One region of the Bradyrhizobium sp. GW821-FHT13H06 genome, then DNA from elsewhere that is predicted to be linked to it. Evidence: predicted binding sites of a transcription regulator. Region 1 holds the regulator's gene; each other region holds the start of a gene.
The links. Region 1 encodes PhoB, which activates phosphate uptake and scavenging genes when phosphate is short. Its sites were predicted from a motif close to TGTCATNNANCTGTCAT; they were not measured.
Positions count from the first base shown of each region.

Region 2: a site for PhoB is predicted at 1,203-1,219, ahead of phnC (phosphonate ABC transporter ATP-binding protein). Genes of this name have one in related genera too.
Region 3: a site for PhoB is predicted at 1,804-1,820, ahead of AC1RQP_RS09020 (YdcH family protein). Genes of this name have one in related genera too.
Region 4: a site for PhoB is predicted at 1,781-1,797, ahead of ugpB (sn-glycerol-3-phosphate ABC transporter substrate-binding protein UgpB). Genes of this name have one in related genera too.

Region 1 is NZ_JBXAPN010000017.1:17,291-20,875, reverse strand. It holds gene AC1RQP_RS38285 (aspartate aminotransferase family protein) at 1-104, opposite strand, end outside; gene AC1RQP_RS38280 (GcrA family cell cycle regulator) at 563-1,075, shown strand; gene phoB (phosphate regulon transcriptional regulator PhoB) at 1,316-2,023, opposite strand; gene phoU (phosphate signaling complex protein PhoU) at 2,038-2,754, opposite strand; gene pstB (phosphate ABC transporter ATP-binding protein PstB) at 2,766-3,585, opposite strand, start outside; gene pstA (phosphate ABC transporter permease PstA) at 3,584-3,585, opposite strand, start outside.
Region 2 is NZ_JBXAPN010000011.1:98,918-102,502, forward strand. It holds gene AC1RQP_RS33370 (alpha-D-ribose 1-methylphosphonate 5-triphosphate diphosphatase) at 1-477, opposite strand, end outside; gene AC1RQP_RS33375 (transferase hexapeptide repeat family protein) at 474-1,145, opposite strand; gene phnC (phosphonate ABC transporter ATP-binding protein) at 1,319-2,128, shown strand; gene phnD (phosphonate ABC transporter substrate-binding protein) at 2,192-3,121, shown strand; gene phnE (phosphonate ABC transporter, permease protein PhnE) at 3,195-3,585, shown strand, end outside.
Region 3 is NZ_JBXAPN010000002.1:459,935-463,519, reverse strand. It holds gene AC1RQP_RS09040 (GGDEF domain-containing protein) at 30-749, shown strand; gene AC1RQP_RS09035 (hypothetical protein) at 752-1,003, opposite strand; gene AC1RQP_RS09030 (hypothetical protein) at 1,027-1,245, opposite strand; gene AC1RQP_RS09025 (YdcH family protein) at 1,372-1,578, opposite strand; gene AC1RQP_RS09020 (YdcH family protein) at 1,907-2,086, shown strand; gene AC1RQP_RS09015 (NAD(P)/FAD-dependent oxidoreductase) at 2,248-3,351, opposite strand; gene AC1RQP_RS09010 (EAL domain-containing protein) at 3,554-3,585, shown strand, end outside.
Region 4 is NZ_JBXAPN010000003.1:263,765-267,349, reverse strand. It holds gene ugpA (sn-glycerol-3-phosphate ABC transporter permease UgpA) at 1-360, opposite strand, end outside; gene ugpB (sn-glycerol-3-phosphate ABC transporter substrate-binding protein UgpB) at 411-1,727, opposite strand; gene AC1RQP_RS13655 (CaiB/BaiF CoA transferase family protein) at 2,121-3,326, opposite strand; gene AC1RQP_RS13650 (organic hydroperoxide resistance protein) at 3,503-3,585, opposite strand, start outside.

The DNA of each region.
Region 1 (3,585 bases):
CGATCGCCATTGGTCGCGATCAGCCAGCAGCCTTCTCCGCGCTCGAAACCGAGGTCGGCCCTGGCGAAAACGGGGAGCAAATGCGGCGCGGCGCTGTTGGTCATGACGTCACTTGAATGTTGCGGACGGTGTGACGCGTGCATTACGCAACGCACCATTGACCGGCCCGGAAAACGAAACGTGCCGCCTTTTAAGGGCGGCACGTAGCACTATCTTATGCCTGGCAAGACGGGTGTCAATGCCGCCCGGAAAGCCCCGCGAAACGCTGAATCCGTAGTCTTGCGGTGCCGATTTTGCGGGTTTTTCACCACGGAACATGTGGACGCGAGTCGGCGGACTCTTGCGCGGGAGTCACGCCATATTGTAGCGTTTGGACTGTCAGATACGACATCTCGTGCAGCAGTTCTGATCCCTTAAGTCCTCATGTACCGGCGTAAACGTTCGGGCGTCTTGAGCGCGCCCGGCGAGCCTTAAGGGATTCTGGCGGCACGGGTTTTTGAAGGCTTAGGCAATCGCTGCGAAGGCCCCAGGATGGCAGGCGCGCAGCGAGGGAAAGGGTGCAATGACGGTTTTGACCTGGTCCGATGATCGCGTCGAGCAGCTGAAAAAGCTCTGGGAGGCCGGACTTTCGGCCAGCCAGATCGCGGCGGAGCTCGGCAATGTGACCCGCAATGCCGTGATCGGCAAAGTGCACCGGCTCGGCTTGTCCGGCCGCGCCAAGAGCCCTTCATCGGCAGCGCCCCGGCCGCGCAAGGCGCGGCCCGCGCAGCACATGATGCGGGTGACCCGCCCCGTCGCCCGCGGCAACACCGCGCTGGCGCAGGCCTTCGAGGTCGAGGTCGAGGCCGAACCCGTCACCTACGACAATGTGGTGCCGATGAGCCAGCGGCTGTCACTGCTGGAGCTGAACGAGGCGACCTGCCACTGGCCGGTCGGCGATCCCTCGAGCCCGGATTTCTTCTTCTGCGGCGGCAAGGCGCTCTCCGGCCTGCCCTACTGCGCCCAGCATTCGCGCGTGGCGTATCAGCCGGCGGCGGATCGCCGCCGCGCACCGGCGAAGCCGGGCACGCGCTGAGCTCGCGGAATTCTCTGATCAAGACCGCAGCCGTCACACGATGACGGCTCCAGTTGCTCGGTGTCATCCCCGCGAACGCGGGGATCCATAACCACAGGGCGCAATCGTTGCGCGGGATGGTCACTCCGAGTCTTCGCCACACCAGGTCCTGTGGTTATGGATCCCGGGCTCGCGCTACGCGCGCCCCGGGACGACAGCTGAGATTGTGGCCACAGCTGCCAGCAAACAGCTCACCCGACCTTACGCCTGCTCCGCCTTCGCAAACCGATCGTCCAGCGCATAGCCGGCGCCACGGACGGTGCGGATCGGATCCTGCTCGCGGCCGAGATTGAGCAGCTTGCGCAGGCGGCCGATATGGACGTCGACGGTGCGCTCGTCGATGTAGATGTCACGGCCCCAGACGCTGTCGAGCAGCTGCTCGCGCGAGAACACACGGCCGGGATGCTCCAGGAAGAACTCCAGCAGACGATATTCGGTCGGGCCGAGATCGATCGGCCGGCCCGAACGCGCCACGCGGCGCTTGTCGCGGTCGAGCTCGATGTCGCCATAGGCGAGCACGGTGGCGAGCCGCTCGGGGCTGGCGCGCCTGAGCAGACCCTTCACGCGCGCCAGCAGCTCCGGCACCGAGAACGGCTTGACGATGTAATCGTCGGCGCCGGTCGCAAGACCCCGCACCCGCTCGCTCTCCTCGCCGCGCGCGGTGAGCATGATGATCGGCAGCTGCTTGGTCTCGGGCCGGGTGCGCAGCCGCCGGCACAGCTCGATGCCCGACAGGCCCGGCAGCATCCAGTCGAGCACGATCAGATCGGGAATGTGCTCCTTGAGGCGGGTGTCGGCGTCATCGCCGCGCATCACCGTCTCGACGTCATAGCCGTCGCCTTCGAGGTTGTAGCGAAGAAGCTCGGTGAGAGCTTCCTCGTCCTCAACCACCATAATGCGTGCGCCCATGTTGTCGTCGCTCCTTAGGTATTCGGGATCGTCGTGGCGAAGTTCGTCATGTCGCCCTTCGGCCGCTTGTCGGTGATCGCCTGGCCCTCGATCATGTAGAACACGGTCTCGGCGATGTTGGTGGCGTGGTCGCCGATCCGCTCGATGTTCTTGGCGCAGAACATCAAATGGATGCAGAACGAGATGTTGCGCGGATCCTCCATCATGTAGGTGAGGAGTTCGCGGAACAGCGAGGTGCAGATGGCGTCGACTTCCTCGTCGCCCTTCCACACCGCCATCGCTGCCGGCAGATCGTGCGCGGCATAGGCGTCCAGCACCGACTTGACCTGCTGCTGCACGAGGTCGGTCATGTGTTCCAGGCCGCGGAACAGTTTCAGCGGATGAAAATCCGTTTCCAGCGCTGCGACACGCTTGCCCATGTTCTTGGCGAGATCGCCGATGCGCTCGAGATCGGTCGCGACGCGCATGGCCCCGACGATCTCGCGCAGATCAACGGCCATCGGCTGGCGGCGGGCGATGGTGAGCACGGCGCGCTCCTCAATGCGCTTCTGCAGCGTGTCGAGTTCGGCGTCGGTGGCGACGACGCGCTGACCGAGCGTGACGTCGCGGCGGATCAGCGCGTCGACGGAATCGACGATCATGCGCTCGGCGATGCCGCCCATCTCGGCGACCAGGCGCGTGAGTTCCTGGAGGTCGGTATCGAAAGCCTTTGCGGTATGTTCAGAACCCATGTTCCGTCTCCTCAGCCGAACCGGCCGGTGATGTAATCCTGCGTGCGCCGGTCGCTCGGCGACGTGAATATCTTGCTGGTGTCGTCGAACTCGATCAACTCGCCGAGATACATGAAGGCGGTCTTGTCGGAGACGCGCGCCGCCTGCTGCATGTTATGGGTGACGATCGCGATCGTGTAGTTCTCGGACAATTCCTGGATCAGCTCCTCGACCTTGGCGGTCGAGATCGGGTCGAGCGCCGAGCACGGCTCGTCGAACAGGATCACCTCGGGCCGCACCGCGACGGTGCGGGCAATGCAGAGGCGCTGCTGCTGGCCGCCGGAGAGCGACAGGCCGGAGGCGTTGAGCTTGTCCTTGACCTCGTTCCACAGCGCGCCGCCGCGCAACGCCTTCTCCACGCGACCGTCCATCTCGGACTTCGAGATCTTCTCGTAGAGGCGGATGCCGAAGGCGATGTTCTCATAGATCGTCATCGGGAACGGGGTCGGCTTCTGGAACACCATGCCGACCCGGGCGCGCAGCAGATTGAGGTCGAGCTTGGGGTCGAGGATGTTGGTGTGGTCGAGCAACAGCTGGCCGGTGGCGCGCTGGCCCGGATAGAGGTCGTACATCCGGTTGAAGATGCGCAGCAGGGTCGACTTGCCGCAGCCGGACGGGCCGATGAAGGCCGTGACGCGATTGGTGCCGAGCGCCAGATTGATGTTCTTCAGCGCATGGTGCTCACCGTAGTAGAAATTGAGGTTGCGCGCGGTGACCTTGGCAGGCGCCTCGGGCAGCGGCTGCGAGCCGGGATGAACGGTCGGCGCGCTTACGGAAATAGACATTTCACTC
Region 2 (3,585 bases), on a different contig from region 1:
CAGGTCGACGCGGCCCTCGGCGAGCCACTGGGCGATCTCGGCCTCGGCGTCGAGATTGTAGGTCTCGTGCCGCAGATGGAAGTGGGTGTCGGCGGCGAATTGCGGACGCTGCCGCTCGATCGCCTCCATCAGGCCGCGCGCATTGTCGGCGCTGCGCAGGCCCGGCTCCCAGGAGCAGGTCGTGGCGTGAAAGACGGTGGTGATGCCGTTGCCGATCGCCTGACGGTCGCTGTCGGCGAGCGCGACGTCGATCGGAAAATCGACGCCGGCGCGCGGCATCATCTGTCGCTCGAAGGCATCGCCATGCAGATCGACGATGCCGGGCAGCACCAGCAGGTCGCGGGCATCGATCGCCAGCCGCGCACGGCCGCGCGAAGCATCGACCCGCGCAATATCCGTTCCTGACACGAGAAGCGAGGTTTCGACGAACTCGGCGCCGATCAGGGTCCGGCCGCCTTCGAGGAATATGTCTGTCACGCGATCGCGCTTCGTTTGCTGGCAGGAGGATTGGTGAGAGAACTCGCCCGTGCTTCGTATGTCGAAAGAAAATCTTCAATCCCGAGCTTGCGGAAATCGGGTAGCGCCGCGCGCAATTTGTCGTGATCCCAGTCCCACCAGGCGAGCTTCGCAAGGCGCCCGGCGATCTCCTCCGAGAACCGCCGCCGCACGATACGGGCCGGATTGCCGGCGACGATGGTGTAGGCCGGCACGTCCTTGGTGACGATGGCGCCGGCGGCGATCACCGCGCCGGTGCCGATGTTGCGACCCGGCAACACGATCGCGCCATGGCCGATCCAGACGTCGTGGCCGATATGGATATGATGCTGGCGCCGCCAGTCGAAGAACTCGGCATCGTCGCTCTCACCCTCGAAATAGGCGCTGGAGCGGTAGGTGAAGTGCGCCTGGGTCACGCGATGCATCGGATGGTTGCCGGGATTGATGCGCGTCATCGCCGCGATCGAGCAGAACTTTCCGATGGTGGTGTAGGTGATCTGCGAATCGTTGACGACATAGGAGTAATCGCCCATCGCCACTTCATGCAGGATCGTGCGCGCGCCAACCTCGGTATAGGCGCCGAGCCGGGTCTCATGCAGTTTGGCCGAGGGGTCGATGGTCGGCTGAACCGAAAGAGCTTTGGCGGCCATGTTGCATCCGAGCTGCGAGGGCGGGCGTTCCTCTTCGAGCTGCTTGATGACGGTGTCATGACGCCGAGATGACAGGGGATGAAGCGCGCAGGATCGCCGCACTGCAACGGCGTTGTCACACAAGTGTTAAGCACGGACGTTAGCGGTTGCCTCCAGCTACTCTGGAGCCCTGCATGCTGGTGGTCGATGGTCTGACATGTCGCTTCGGCGCGAAAGCCGCGGTGGACGACGCTTCGTTTGAGGTTTCCCCCGGCGGCTTCGTCGGTGTAATCGGGCGCTCGGGCGCCGGCAAGTCGACATTGCTGCGGACGATCAACCGCCTTGCGACACCGTCGCAGGGCCGCATCCTGTTCGACGGCCTCGACGTCACCGCGTTGCGCGGCAAGGGACTGCGGCAGTGGCGTGCCCGTTCGGCCATGATTTTCCAGCAGTTCAACCTGGTCGGCCGGCTCGACGTGCTCACCAATGTGCTGATGGGGCGCCTCGCGACGATGCCGGCCTGGCGCTCGCTGCTGCAGGCCTGGCCCGAGCAGGACAAGGCGCTGGCGATGTCCGCACTGGAACAGTTCGACATCGCCTCGCTCGCCGCCCAGCGCGCCGATCAGCTCTCGGGCGGCCAGCAGCAGCGCGTGGCGATCGCCCGCGCATTGGTGCAGCAGCCCGATATCATTCTGGCCGACGAGCCGATCGCCTCGCTCGACCCGCGCAACACCAAGATCGTGATGGATGCGCTGCTGCGCATCAACAAGCATTTCGGCATCACCGTGCTCTGCAACCTGCATTCGCTCGATCTCGCCCGCAGCTATTGCGACCGCCTGATCGGCATGGCCGCGGGCCGCGTGGTGTTCGACGGCGCGCCGTCCGCGCTGACCGACCACGTCGCGCGCGAGCTCTACGATCTCGAGGCCAACGAGGCCATGGGCGCTGCGCCGGCCGCCGCGCCCGAGGGCGTCCCGGCGCTCGGCAGCGCTGCCGCCGCCTGAGTGGCAGAAGCGCACACTCAACGTTTCACGTCAAACGAACTCGAGCTCAAGAAGAGGGGTGTCATGATTACTCGTCGATTGGTTCTTGCCGGTGCTGCGGCCCTGGCCTTCTCCACCTCCGCTTCCGCCGAAGACTGGCGCAAGAAATACCCGGAGATCACTCTCGCCGTCGTTCCCGCCGAGAATGCCTCCGGCGTTACCGAGCGCTTTACGCCCTTCATCAACTATCTGTCGAAGGAGCTAGGCACGAAGGTCACGCTGCGCGTCGCCAACGACTATGCCGCCGTGATCGAAGGCCAGCGCGCCGGAAATATCCACATCGGCTATTACGGCCCTGCGGCCTTCGCCCGCGCGCGGCTGACCGGTGTGAAGACCGATGCTTTCGCGATCGAGGTCAATGCTGACGGTTCAAAGGGCTACTACTCGGTCTTCTACGTGCTGGCGAAATCGCCCTACCAGAAGATCGAAGACCTCAAGGGCAAGAACCTCGGGCTCGTCGATCCGAACTCGACATCGGGCAACAACATGCCCCGCTTCAAGCTGAACCAGCTAAGCGTAGATCCCGAGGCCTATTTCTCCAAGGTCGTCTTCACCGGCAGCCATGAAAATGCGGTGCTGGCGCTCGCGCAAGGCACCGTGGATGTCGCCGCCAACTGGTGGAACGCGGATGACGATTCCAACCTGACCCGCATGCTCACCAAGGGCATGCTGAAGAATGCCGACGGCACGCCGATGAAGAAGGAGGACTTCCGTATCGTCGTGAAGTCGGACATGATCATCAACTCGCCCGTCGCCTATCTCAGCGATCTCCCGGACGACATGAAGGCTGCGATCAAGAAGACGTTCCTGGACGCCGCGCAGAAGGACCCCGAAGCCTTCAAGAAGCTCTCCGACGGCAAGAACAAGCCCTGGGATCCGGTCACGAACGAAGACTACAACAAGACGATCGAGCTGATTAAGTTCGTCGACCATCTGCGCAAGAAGGCGTCCTGATCGTTCGGGACAACGCACCTCGAGCCGGGTCAATCGACCCGGCTCTTTCCATGACTGGCTCGCCTCCGACCGAATGACCATCGCAGTCTCGATCCTTCCCGAGCAACAATTGGCTGCGCTGAATGCGGCTTACCGCAAGGCCGTCGCGCGCAAGCGGTTGCGCGTGCTGCTTGGCGCTGCGCTGTTCGTCGCCGCGTTGCTCGTCGCTGCAATCGGCGCCGAAGTGAACTTGCGCACCTTCTTCGCCCATTTCGGCAATTTCGTCAGCTACTTCGATCGCATCTTCACGCTCGACAATGGCCAGCGCGTCTGGACCGACCTCGGCGAATGGTTCTGGGGCTGGCACAAATGGCTGAAGCTCTTGGGCGAGACGCTGCTGATCAGCTATGTCGGCACGCTGATTGGCGCGCTCTTCGCGGTCGCGCTGAACTTCTTCGCCGCCGAAAACACCGCGCCGGCGCGCT
Region 3 (3,585 bases), on a different contig from region 1:
CCCGCAAGCCTTCATTGAGCAGGATGCCCATGAAGAAACCAAGAAGGGCGAGCGCTGCGAAGGCCAAAAACGGCCGGAAAACCAGCGCCGGCCGATCCGCCCCCAAACGGCTGACCAAGCGTTCGGCGAAGCCGCCCAGGCGCGCCGCCTCTGGCGATGATGGGGCCAAGGAAAACGCCAGGGCGACAATCCGGGGCCTGCGAGCCAAGCTCAAGGAGGCGCAGCTCCGGGTCGCGGAACTGGAAGCTGTGGCCGACACCGATTTCCTGCTCGAGATTCCCAACCGCCGCGGCTTCGAGCGCGAGCTTGCGCGCGCCATCGCCTATATGAAGCGCTACCGCGCCAGCGGGGCACTGATCGTGCTCGACGTCGATCGGCTCAAGCCGATCAACGATTCGTTCGGGCATGCCGCCGGCGACGAGGTGCTCAAGGCGATCGTCGTCACGCTGACGCGACAGGTCCGTGCCTCCGACGTGGTCGGCCGGCTCGGGGGCGACGAGTTCGCCCTCCTGCTCTGGAATCTCAGCGAGACCGACGCCAAGGCGAAGGCCGCAGCCTTCGAGCAGGCGATCGACGAATTGTCCTTCGTCTTTCGCGGCCAGCAGGTGACCGCGGGCGCTTCCGCCGGCGTCGCGCTGCTGGGGGCGCAGTCCGACGCCGGCCGCGCCCTGGAGGAGGCGGACGCCGCCATGTACGTGCGCAAGGCGTGTCGGCGGCACGAGCCGCAGATCAGGCTGGTCAGCAGCTGAACTTACAGTGTGCCCAGATCTTCCGGCACGTTGCCGAATTTGCGCAGCAGCTTGGCGTCGCCGAATTCGCCGGTCATGGGATCGCCGCTGCGGCTGAATGCGACCGCGCCGACGTGGCCGGCACCGTGAGCCAATATCTCGGCGCGCCGCAGCGCCGCAGTCGAGGTCTGGCATTCCTCGGCAGTGCCCGCGACCGGCGAGCCGTCTGCATCGATCAAGAAGGGCATTGCAACGTAGTAGGTCACATCCGACATGGCGTTGCTCCGGTTGTTGAAAATCAGGCGGCGCTGCTCTTGCTCCGCATCTTGCTGCGCGCGGTATCCGGAATGCAGCCGGCGGAAATCGCCGCCTGCAATTCCTCCAGCTCGGTTTCCAGATATTCATTGGCCATGATCAGCGCTTTGATCGTGCTGCGCAGATTGCCGTCGCACATCGCGATCGCCTGATCGCAGGCCTGTTCATAATGGCTGTTGTCGAGAAGGGGCGTTGCCGACATCTGCGTTGTCCTCGTGTCGTGGGCTTGGGCATTTCGGAGGTTGGGGCGCTCCAAAATGTTCCTATTTTGTTCTCATCGAGTCAAGCGGATTCATGCGGGCGACCCGCGGTGCAGGCCGCTCACGGATCAGGCGATGATGTCGGGGGTAATCTGGTCTTCGATGAACGCGATGCGGTCACGCAACAACAGCTTGCGCTTCTTCAACCGCTGTAACCGCAATAGGTCGGGGGCGGGCGATTGATGCAGTGCATCGATCGCGGCGTCCAGATCTCGGTGTTCCTGCTGCAACCGGGTGAGCTCGGCTTCGAGCTCACGCTCGTCTTCATTGGTCATGTCTGCGGTGGCCGAAAACCGATAAGCGTGAGATTAAGGCTGTGGATGCCCTGTGGAAATTATCGTCCTTGCGCGGCGTGATCGCAAGCGATCTGCGATCCTCGCTCGCCGATCTCCCGCAAGATATTTCTGCAGGTTGGTGCGGCGTCGCGCAGGCGCATTGATATCACGGATTTTTCCCGCGCGGTTCCCTAGTCACGCTTCGTTACATATGAACTTTCAAAAATGACACTGCGGCGACGGATACCCATCGACAGAACGGATCGCTGATGTAGACTTGCTTGTCCGGATCGAATCCTGAGGTTCAACCCTACCGAGGAGGTTTCGAATGACAATTCAGGCACATCTTGTTGAATTGGAACGGAAGCACAAACTTCTCGAAAACGAATTGCACGAAGCTCTCGTGCACCTTTCAACAGACGACCTGCAAATTGTTGAGTTGAAGCGCCGGAAGTTGATGGTCAAGGACCAGATCGAGCGTCTGAAGCACGGCGATACGCTCCACTAGCGACCCCCGTAACATCGTAGAGTTGATCACATCCTTTCACGCAGGGATGAGGGCATTCGTGCTCATCCCTGCTGCAAGGTGGCGCAAGACGTTTGCCTGGCGCCAACTTTGTTGGGACCGTTTCTCGACGCCAACCGTCATCCACCTCACGCGAAAACGCGCTAGATGTCTGCAAGCTCGGCGACGTGATCGGCGATCGCGAGCGACGACGTCAGTCCCGGGGATTCGATGCCGAACAGGTTGATCAGGCCTGCGACGCCGTGATCATGCGGGCCCTGCATCAAGAAGTCCTGCGTGGCCACGGCCGGCGGCACGATCTTCGGCCGGATGCCCGAATAGCTCGGCATCAGCGCGCCATCGGGCAGCGTCGGCCAGTATTTGCGGATCGCCGGATAGAAGCGCTCTGCGCGTGACGGATCGACCTCGTAGTTGATCGTCTCGATCCATTCGACGTCGGGCCCGAAACGTGCCTGCCCTGCCATGTCCAGCGTCAGATGGACCCCTAGCCCGCCGGGCTCGGGCACCGGATAGATCAGGCGCGAGAACGGCGCCTTGGCGTTGCAGCTGAAGTAATTTCCCTTGGCGAGATAGGCCGGAGGAATCCGGTCCAGCGGCATGCCGTCGATGTTGCGCGCGACATTCGTCGCCGACAGCCCCGCGGCGTTGACGAGGAGGCTGCATTGCAGCGTCATCGGCGCCTCGCCGCCGGCCTCGACGTCGATGACGCCGGCAGTCGCCTTGGCGCGGATCAGCGGGGTGTGGAATGCGAAGGCCGCGCCGGCGTCCTCGGCCTCGCCGCGCAGCGAGAGCATGTAGGCGTGGCTGTCGATGATGCCCGTTGACGGTGACAGCAGCGCAGCATCGCAGGCGAGCGCCGGCTCCAGCGCCCGCGCGGCCTCACCCGTGAGCAGCTGCATGTCGAGCACGCCATTGGCCTCGGCATGCGCCTTGATCGATTGCAGCTTCTCGGTTTCCTTCGCGCTGGTCGCAACGATCAGCTTGCCGCAATTCTTGTGAGGGATGCCGCGCTCGGCGCAATAGCGGTAGAGCGCGTGCTTGCCGCTGACGCACATGCGCGCCATCCAGCTCCCGGCGCGATAGTAGATGCCGGCATGGATCACCTCACTGTTGCGCGAGGAGGTGACGGTGCCAATGGCCTCGGCTGCCTCGAGCACGATGACCTCGCGCCCGGCCTGGGCGAGCTTCCGGGCCACCGCGAGCCCGACGACGCCGGCTCCGATGACGATGCAATCGACCCTATCCATGGTTGTGCAGAATGTCCGCTGGAAGTGCCGGTGGCATTGGAGCCGAGAACGAGGGCGCGGGCCCGTTTTCCATTAAGCAAGCATTTATCATGTCAGGGCAATTGCCGCATTTCGCGTCACATTTTTCTGTTGCGCCTACAGGCGTTTACCCGATCCAAACCCGCGAGGCCAGACAATCCGACGTTGAAATCGCGGGTGGCTGATGGCTGAGAAGAACTGGCACGCGGGCAGCGC
Region 4 (3,585 bases), on a different contig from region 1:
GACCGGCGGCGCCACCGCATAGGGCCAGATCAGCAGCGTGCGGTAGAGCATCGAGCCGCGCAGCGGCTTGTCCGCCATCACGGCGAGCAGCAGCGCGAACGACAGCGACGACACCGCGATCGCGAACGAGAAGAAGAAGGTGCGCAGGATCGCCTCGAAATAGGCGGGCTCCTTGAACAGGTCGATATAGTTCTCGAACCAGACGAAGCTGGTCGAGAGGCCGAAGGCGTCCTGGAGCAGGAAGGACTGGATCACCGCCTGCAAGGCCGGCCAATAGAAGAAAATCAGGACGATCGCGAGCTGCGGCGCAACCAGCGCGTAGGGCAACAGCTTGGATTGGAAAATGGCTTGCTTTTGCATGATGCCCGCAGCAGCGGCAGGCCGGCTTCACCGGCCTGCCGCTTGTCGCCTTACTTCACGGCGGTCTTTTCGAACTGCCGCAGCATGGTGTTGCCGCGCTCGACGGCCGCGTCCAGCGCCTGCTTGGCGGTCTTCTTGCCGGCCAGCGCTTGCTCGATCTCTTCCGCCCAGACGTCGCGGAGCTGCACCATGTTGCCGAGGCGCAGGCCGCGGGAGTTCTCGGTCGGCTCCTTGTTGGTCAGTTCGAGCAGCGGGGTCTCGAGATAGGGCTGGTCCTTGTAGAAGCCTTCGGCCTTGGCCTTCTCATAGGCCGCCTTGGTGATCGGCAGATAGCCCGACGATTTGTGGATGTAGACCTGGCGATCCGTATCGGAGAGGAAGGTCAGGAATTTCGCGACGCCCTTGTATTCGTCGGCCGACTTGCCGCCCATGATCCAGAGCGAGGCGCCGCCGATGATCGAGTTCTGCGGCGCGCCCTTCACGTCGGGATAATAGGGCATCGGCACCGCGGTGAAGGCGAACTTTGCCTGCGCCTTGACGTTGCCGAAAAATGCCGACGAGGTCAGGTAGAGCGGGCATTCGCCCGAGGTGAAGCGGCCTTCGCCGGTGTTGGTGCGGCCGGCATAGTCGTAGGTCTTGTCCTTCTGGAGCTCGACCAGATTTTCGAGATGCTTGACCTGGAGCGGTCCGTTGAAGGAGAGCACGGTGTCGAAGCCGTCGAGGCCGTTGGCCTTGGTCGCCAGCGGCACGTTGTGCCAGGCGGAGAGCTGCTCGAGATTGACCCAGGTGACCCAGGAGTTCGAGAAGCCGCAGGTCGCGTGGCCGGCCGCCTTCAGTTTCTTGGCGGCATCGAACACTTCGGGCCAGGTCTTCGGGATCTCGACATTCGCCTTCTTCAGCTCGTCGAGATTGACCCACATCACGGTCGACGACGAGTTGAAGGGGAAGGACAGCATCTCGCCCTTCGAGGTCGAATAGTAGCCGGTGATCGCGGGCAGATAGGCCTTCGGATCGAACTTCTCGCCGGTCTCTGCCATCAGCTTGTAGACCGGCTTCACGGCGCCGGTCGCGGCCATCATGGTGGCGGTGCCGACCTCGAACACCTGCATGATGTGCGGCGCGTTGCCGGCGCGGAACGCCGCGATGCCGGCGTTCATCGTATCGGCGTAGTTGCCCTTGTAGGTCGGAATCACCTTGTAGTCGCTCTGCGCGGCGTTGAAGTCGTTGGCGAGCTTGACGATGACGTCGTTGTTGGCGCCGGTCATCGCGTGCCACCACTGGATTTCGGTCACAGCCAGGGCCGGCGAAGCCGACAAGCCGACCGTGAGTGCAAATGCGGCAGCCGCACCAAAATGTCGAAGAGCCATCAAGAAACCTCCCTTGCCCGTCACTGAAGAAGCGCTTGCGCTAGCAGCGCCATATGACGTTCACATGACTGTGTAAGCGGCCGAAACGAAAGCGGCAAGCGCTTGAAAAGGAAAGCTGTCAAATAGGCGAAGCCGTGCGCGCACTCCTCCGCCCACGCTGCACATGCGCAGTCCGCGCCGCAGTGCGGCATCGTTGTGTGACGCTGACGGTCAGGCCGCGGGGCTCCAAACCTCTCCCGCTTTGCGGGAGAGGTCGGCGCGCAGTGCCGGGTGAGGGCTTTATCCTCTGGGTGATTGTCCCGTCGCGGAGACACCCTCTTCCCAGCCCTCCCCCGCAAGCGGGGGAGGGAGCGCACCTCCGGCGACGTTCGCGATCTTATTTGATCGCGCCACTCAGCGCTTGCGCTCGGGGCCGCAGACCGTGCCGTTCTCGACCATCGCGTCGATCTCGGCCTTGGAGTAGCCGAACTCGCCGAGCACCTCCGCCGCGTGCTGGCTGAATTTCGGCGGCAGGCGGCGCAGGCTCGGCTTTGAGCGATCGAGCCGGATCGGCGAGGCGACGCCCTTGTACCAGTCCTTCTCGATAATATCGCCGCGCGCGATCGTGTGCGGATTCGTCAACGCCTGGTCGATCTTCTGCACGGGGCCGGCGGGCAGGCCTGCGGCGAGCAGGCGATTGCACAGCGGCTCGGCCTCGTGCTGGCTGAACACGGCGGCAAGCTCGGCACGCAGCGCCTCGCGATTGGCGATACGGTCCTTGTTGCGGGCAAAGCGCGGGTCGGTGCCGAGCTCGGGCTTGCCGATCTCCTTGGCGAGCTTGCGGAAGGTGCCGTCATTGCCGACGCCGATGAAGATGTTGTCGGTCTTGGTCGGGAAGATCGCGTAGGGCACGAGGTTCGGGTGCTCGTTGCCGGTGAGGCTCGGCGGCTTGCCATGCATGAAATAGTTCGCGGTGTGCGGATGCATGATGGCAAGGCCGGTCTCGTACAGCGTCGTCTCCAGGAACTGGCCCTTGCCGGAGCGCTGCCGCTCCGAAAGCGCCATCAGGATGCCGATCGCCGCATAGAGTCCGGTGGTGATGTCGACCAGCGGCACGCCGATCCGCATCGGCCCGCTCTCGGGCGAGCCGGTCGCTGCGATCATGCCGGTCATGGCCTGGATGATGGCGTCATAGCCGGGGTTGCCGCCGCGCGGGCCGTCGGCGCCGAAGCCGCAGATCCGGCAATGCACGAGGCGCGGGAATTTTTCGCGCAAGCTCTCGTTGCCGATGCCCCATTTCTCCAGCGTGCCCGGCTTGAAATTCTCGATCAGGACGTCGGCCGTCTCCAGCATCTTGAGTAGCACCGCGCGGCCGCCCTCTGAGCCGAGGTCGAGGCCGATCGAGCGCTTGTTGCGGTTGATGCCGACGAAATAGGCCGCGTCCTCCTCGTGGAAGGGAGGGCCCCATTCGCGCACCTCGTCGCCCGCGGGCGGCTCGACCTTGATCACGTCGGCGCCATGGTCGGCGAGGATCTGGGTGCAGTAGGGACCGCCGAGCACGCGCGTGAGATCGACGACGCGCAGTCCGCTCATGGCACCTAGGGCGGCTTCAGAACTCATGCCTTCGCTTCTCCTGTGTCGAGGTTTGATCACAGGCCTAGCGAGGTTCGTGCACGCCAGCAATGCCCCTCCGGGTAAGGGGCGTATGCGCCGCTGCGCGCAATCCCGCAGAATGGCAAATCAGGGGAAACGGCCGGCCCGAGGGGAATCCCGGGCCAGCCCATCCGCACTCCCGATCAGACGACCGTCAGGCGAACGTCGACATTGCCGCGCGTGGCATTGGAGTAGGGGCACACCTGATGCGCCTTTTCGACCAGCG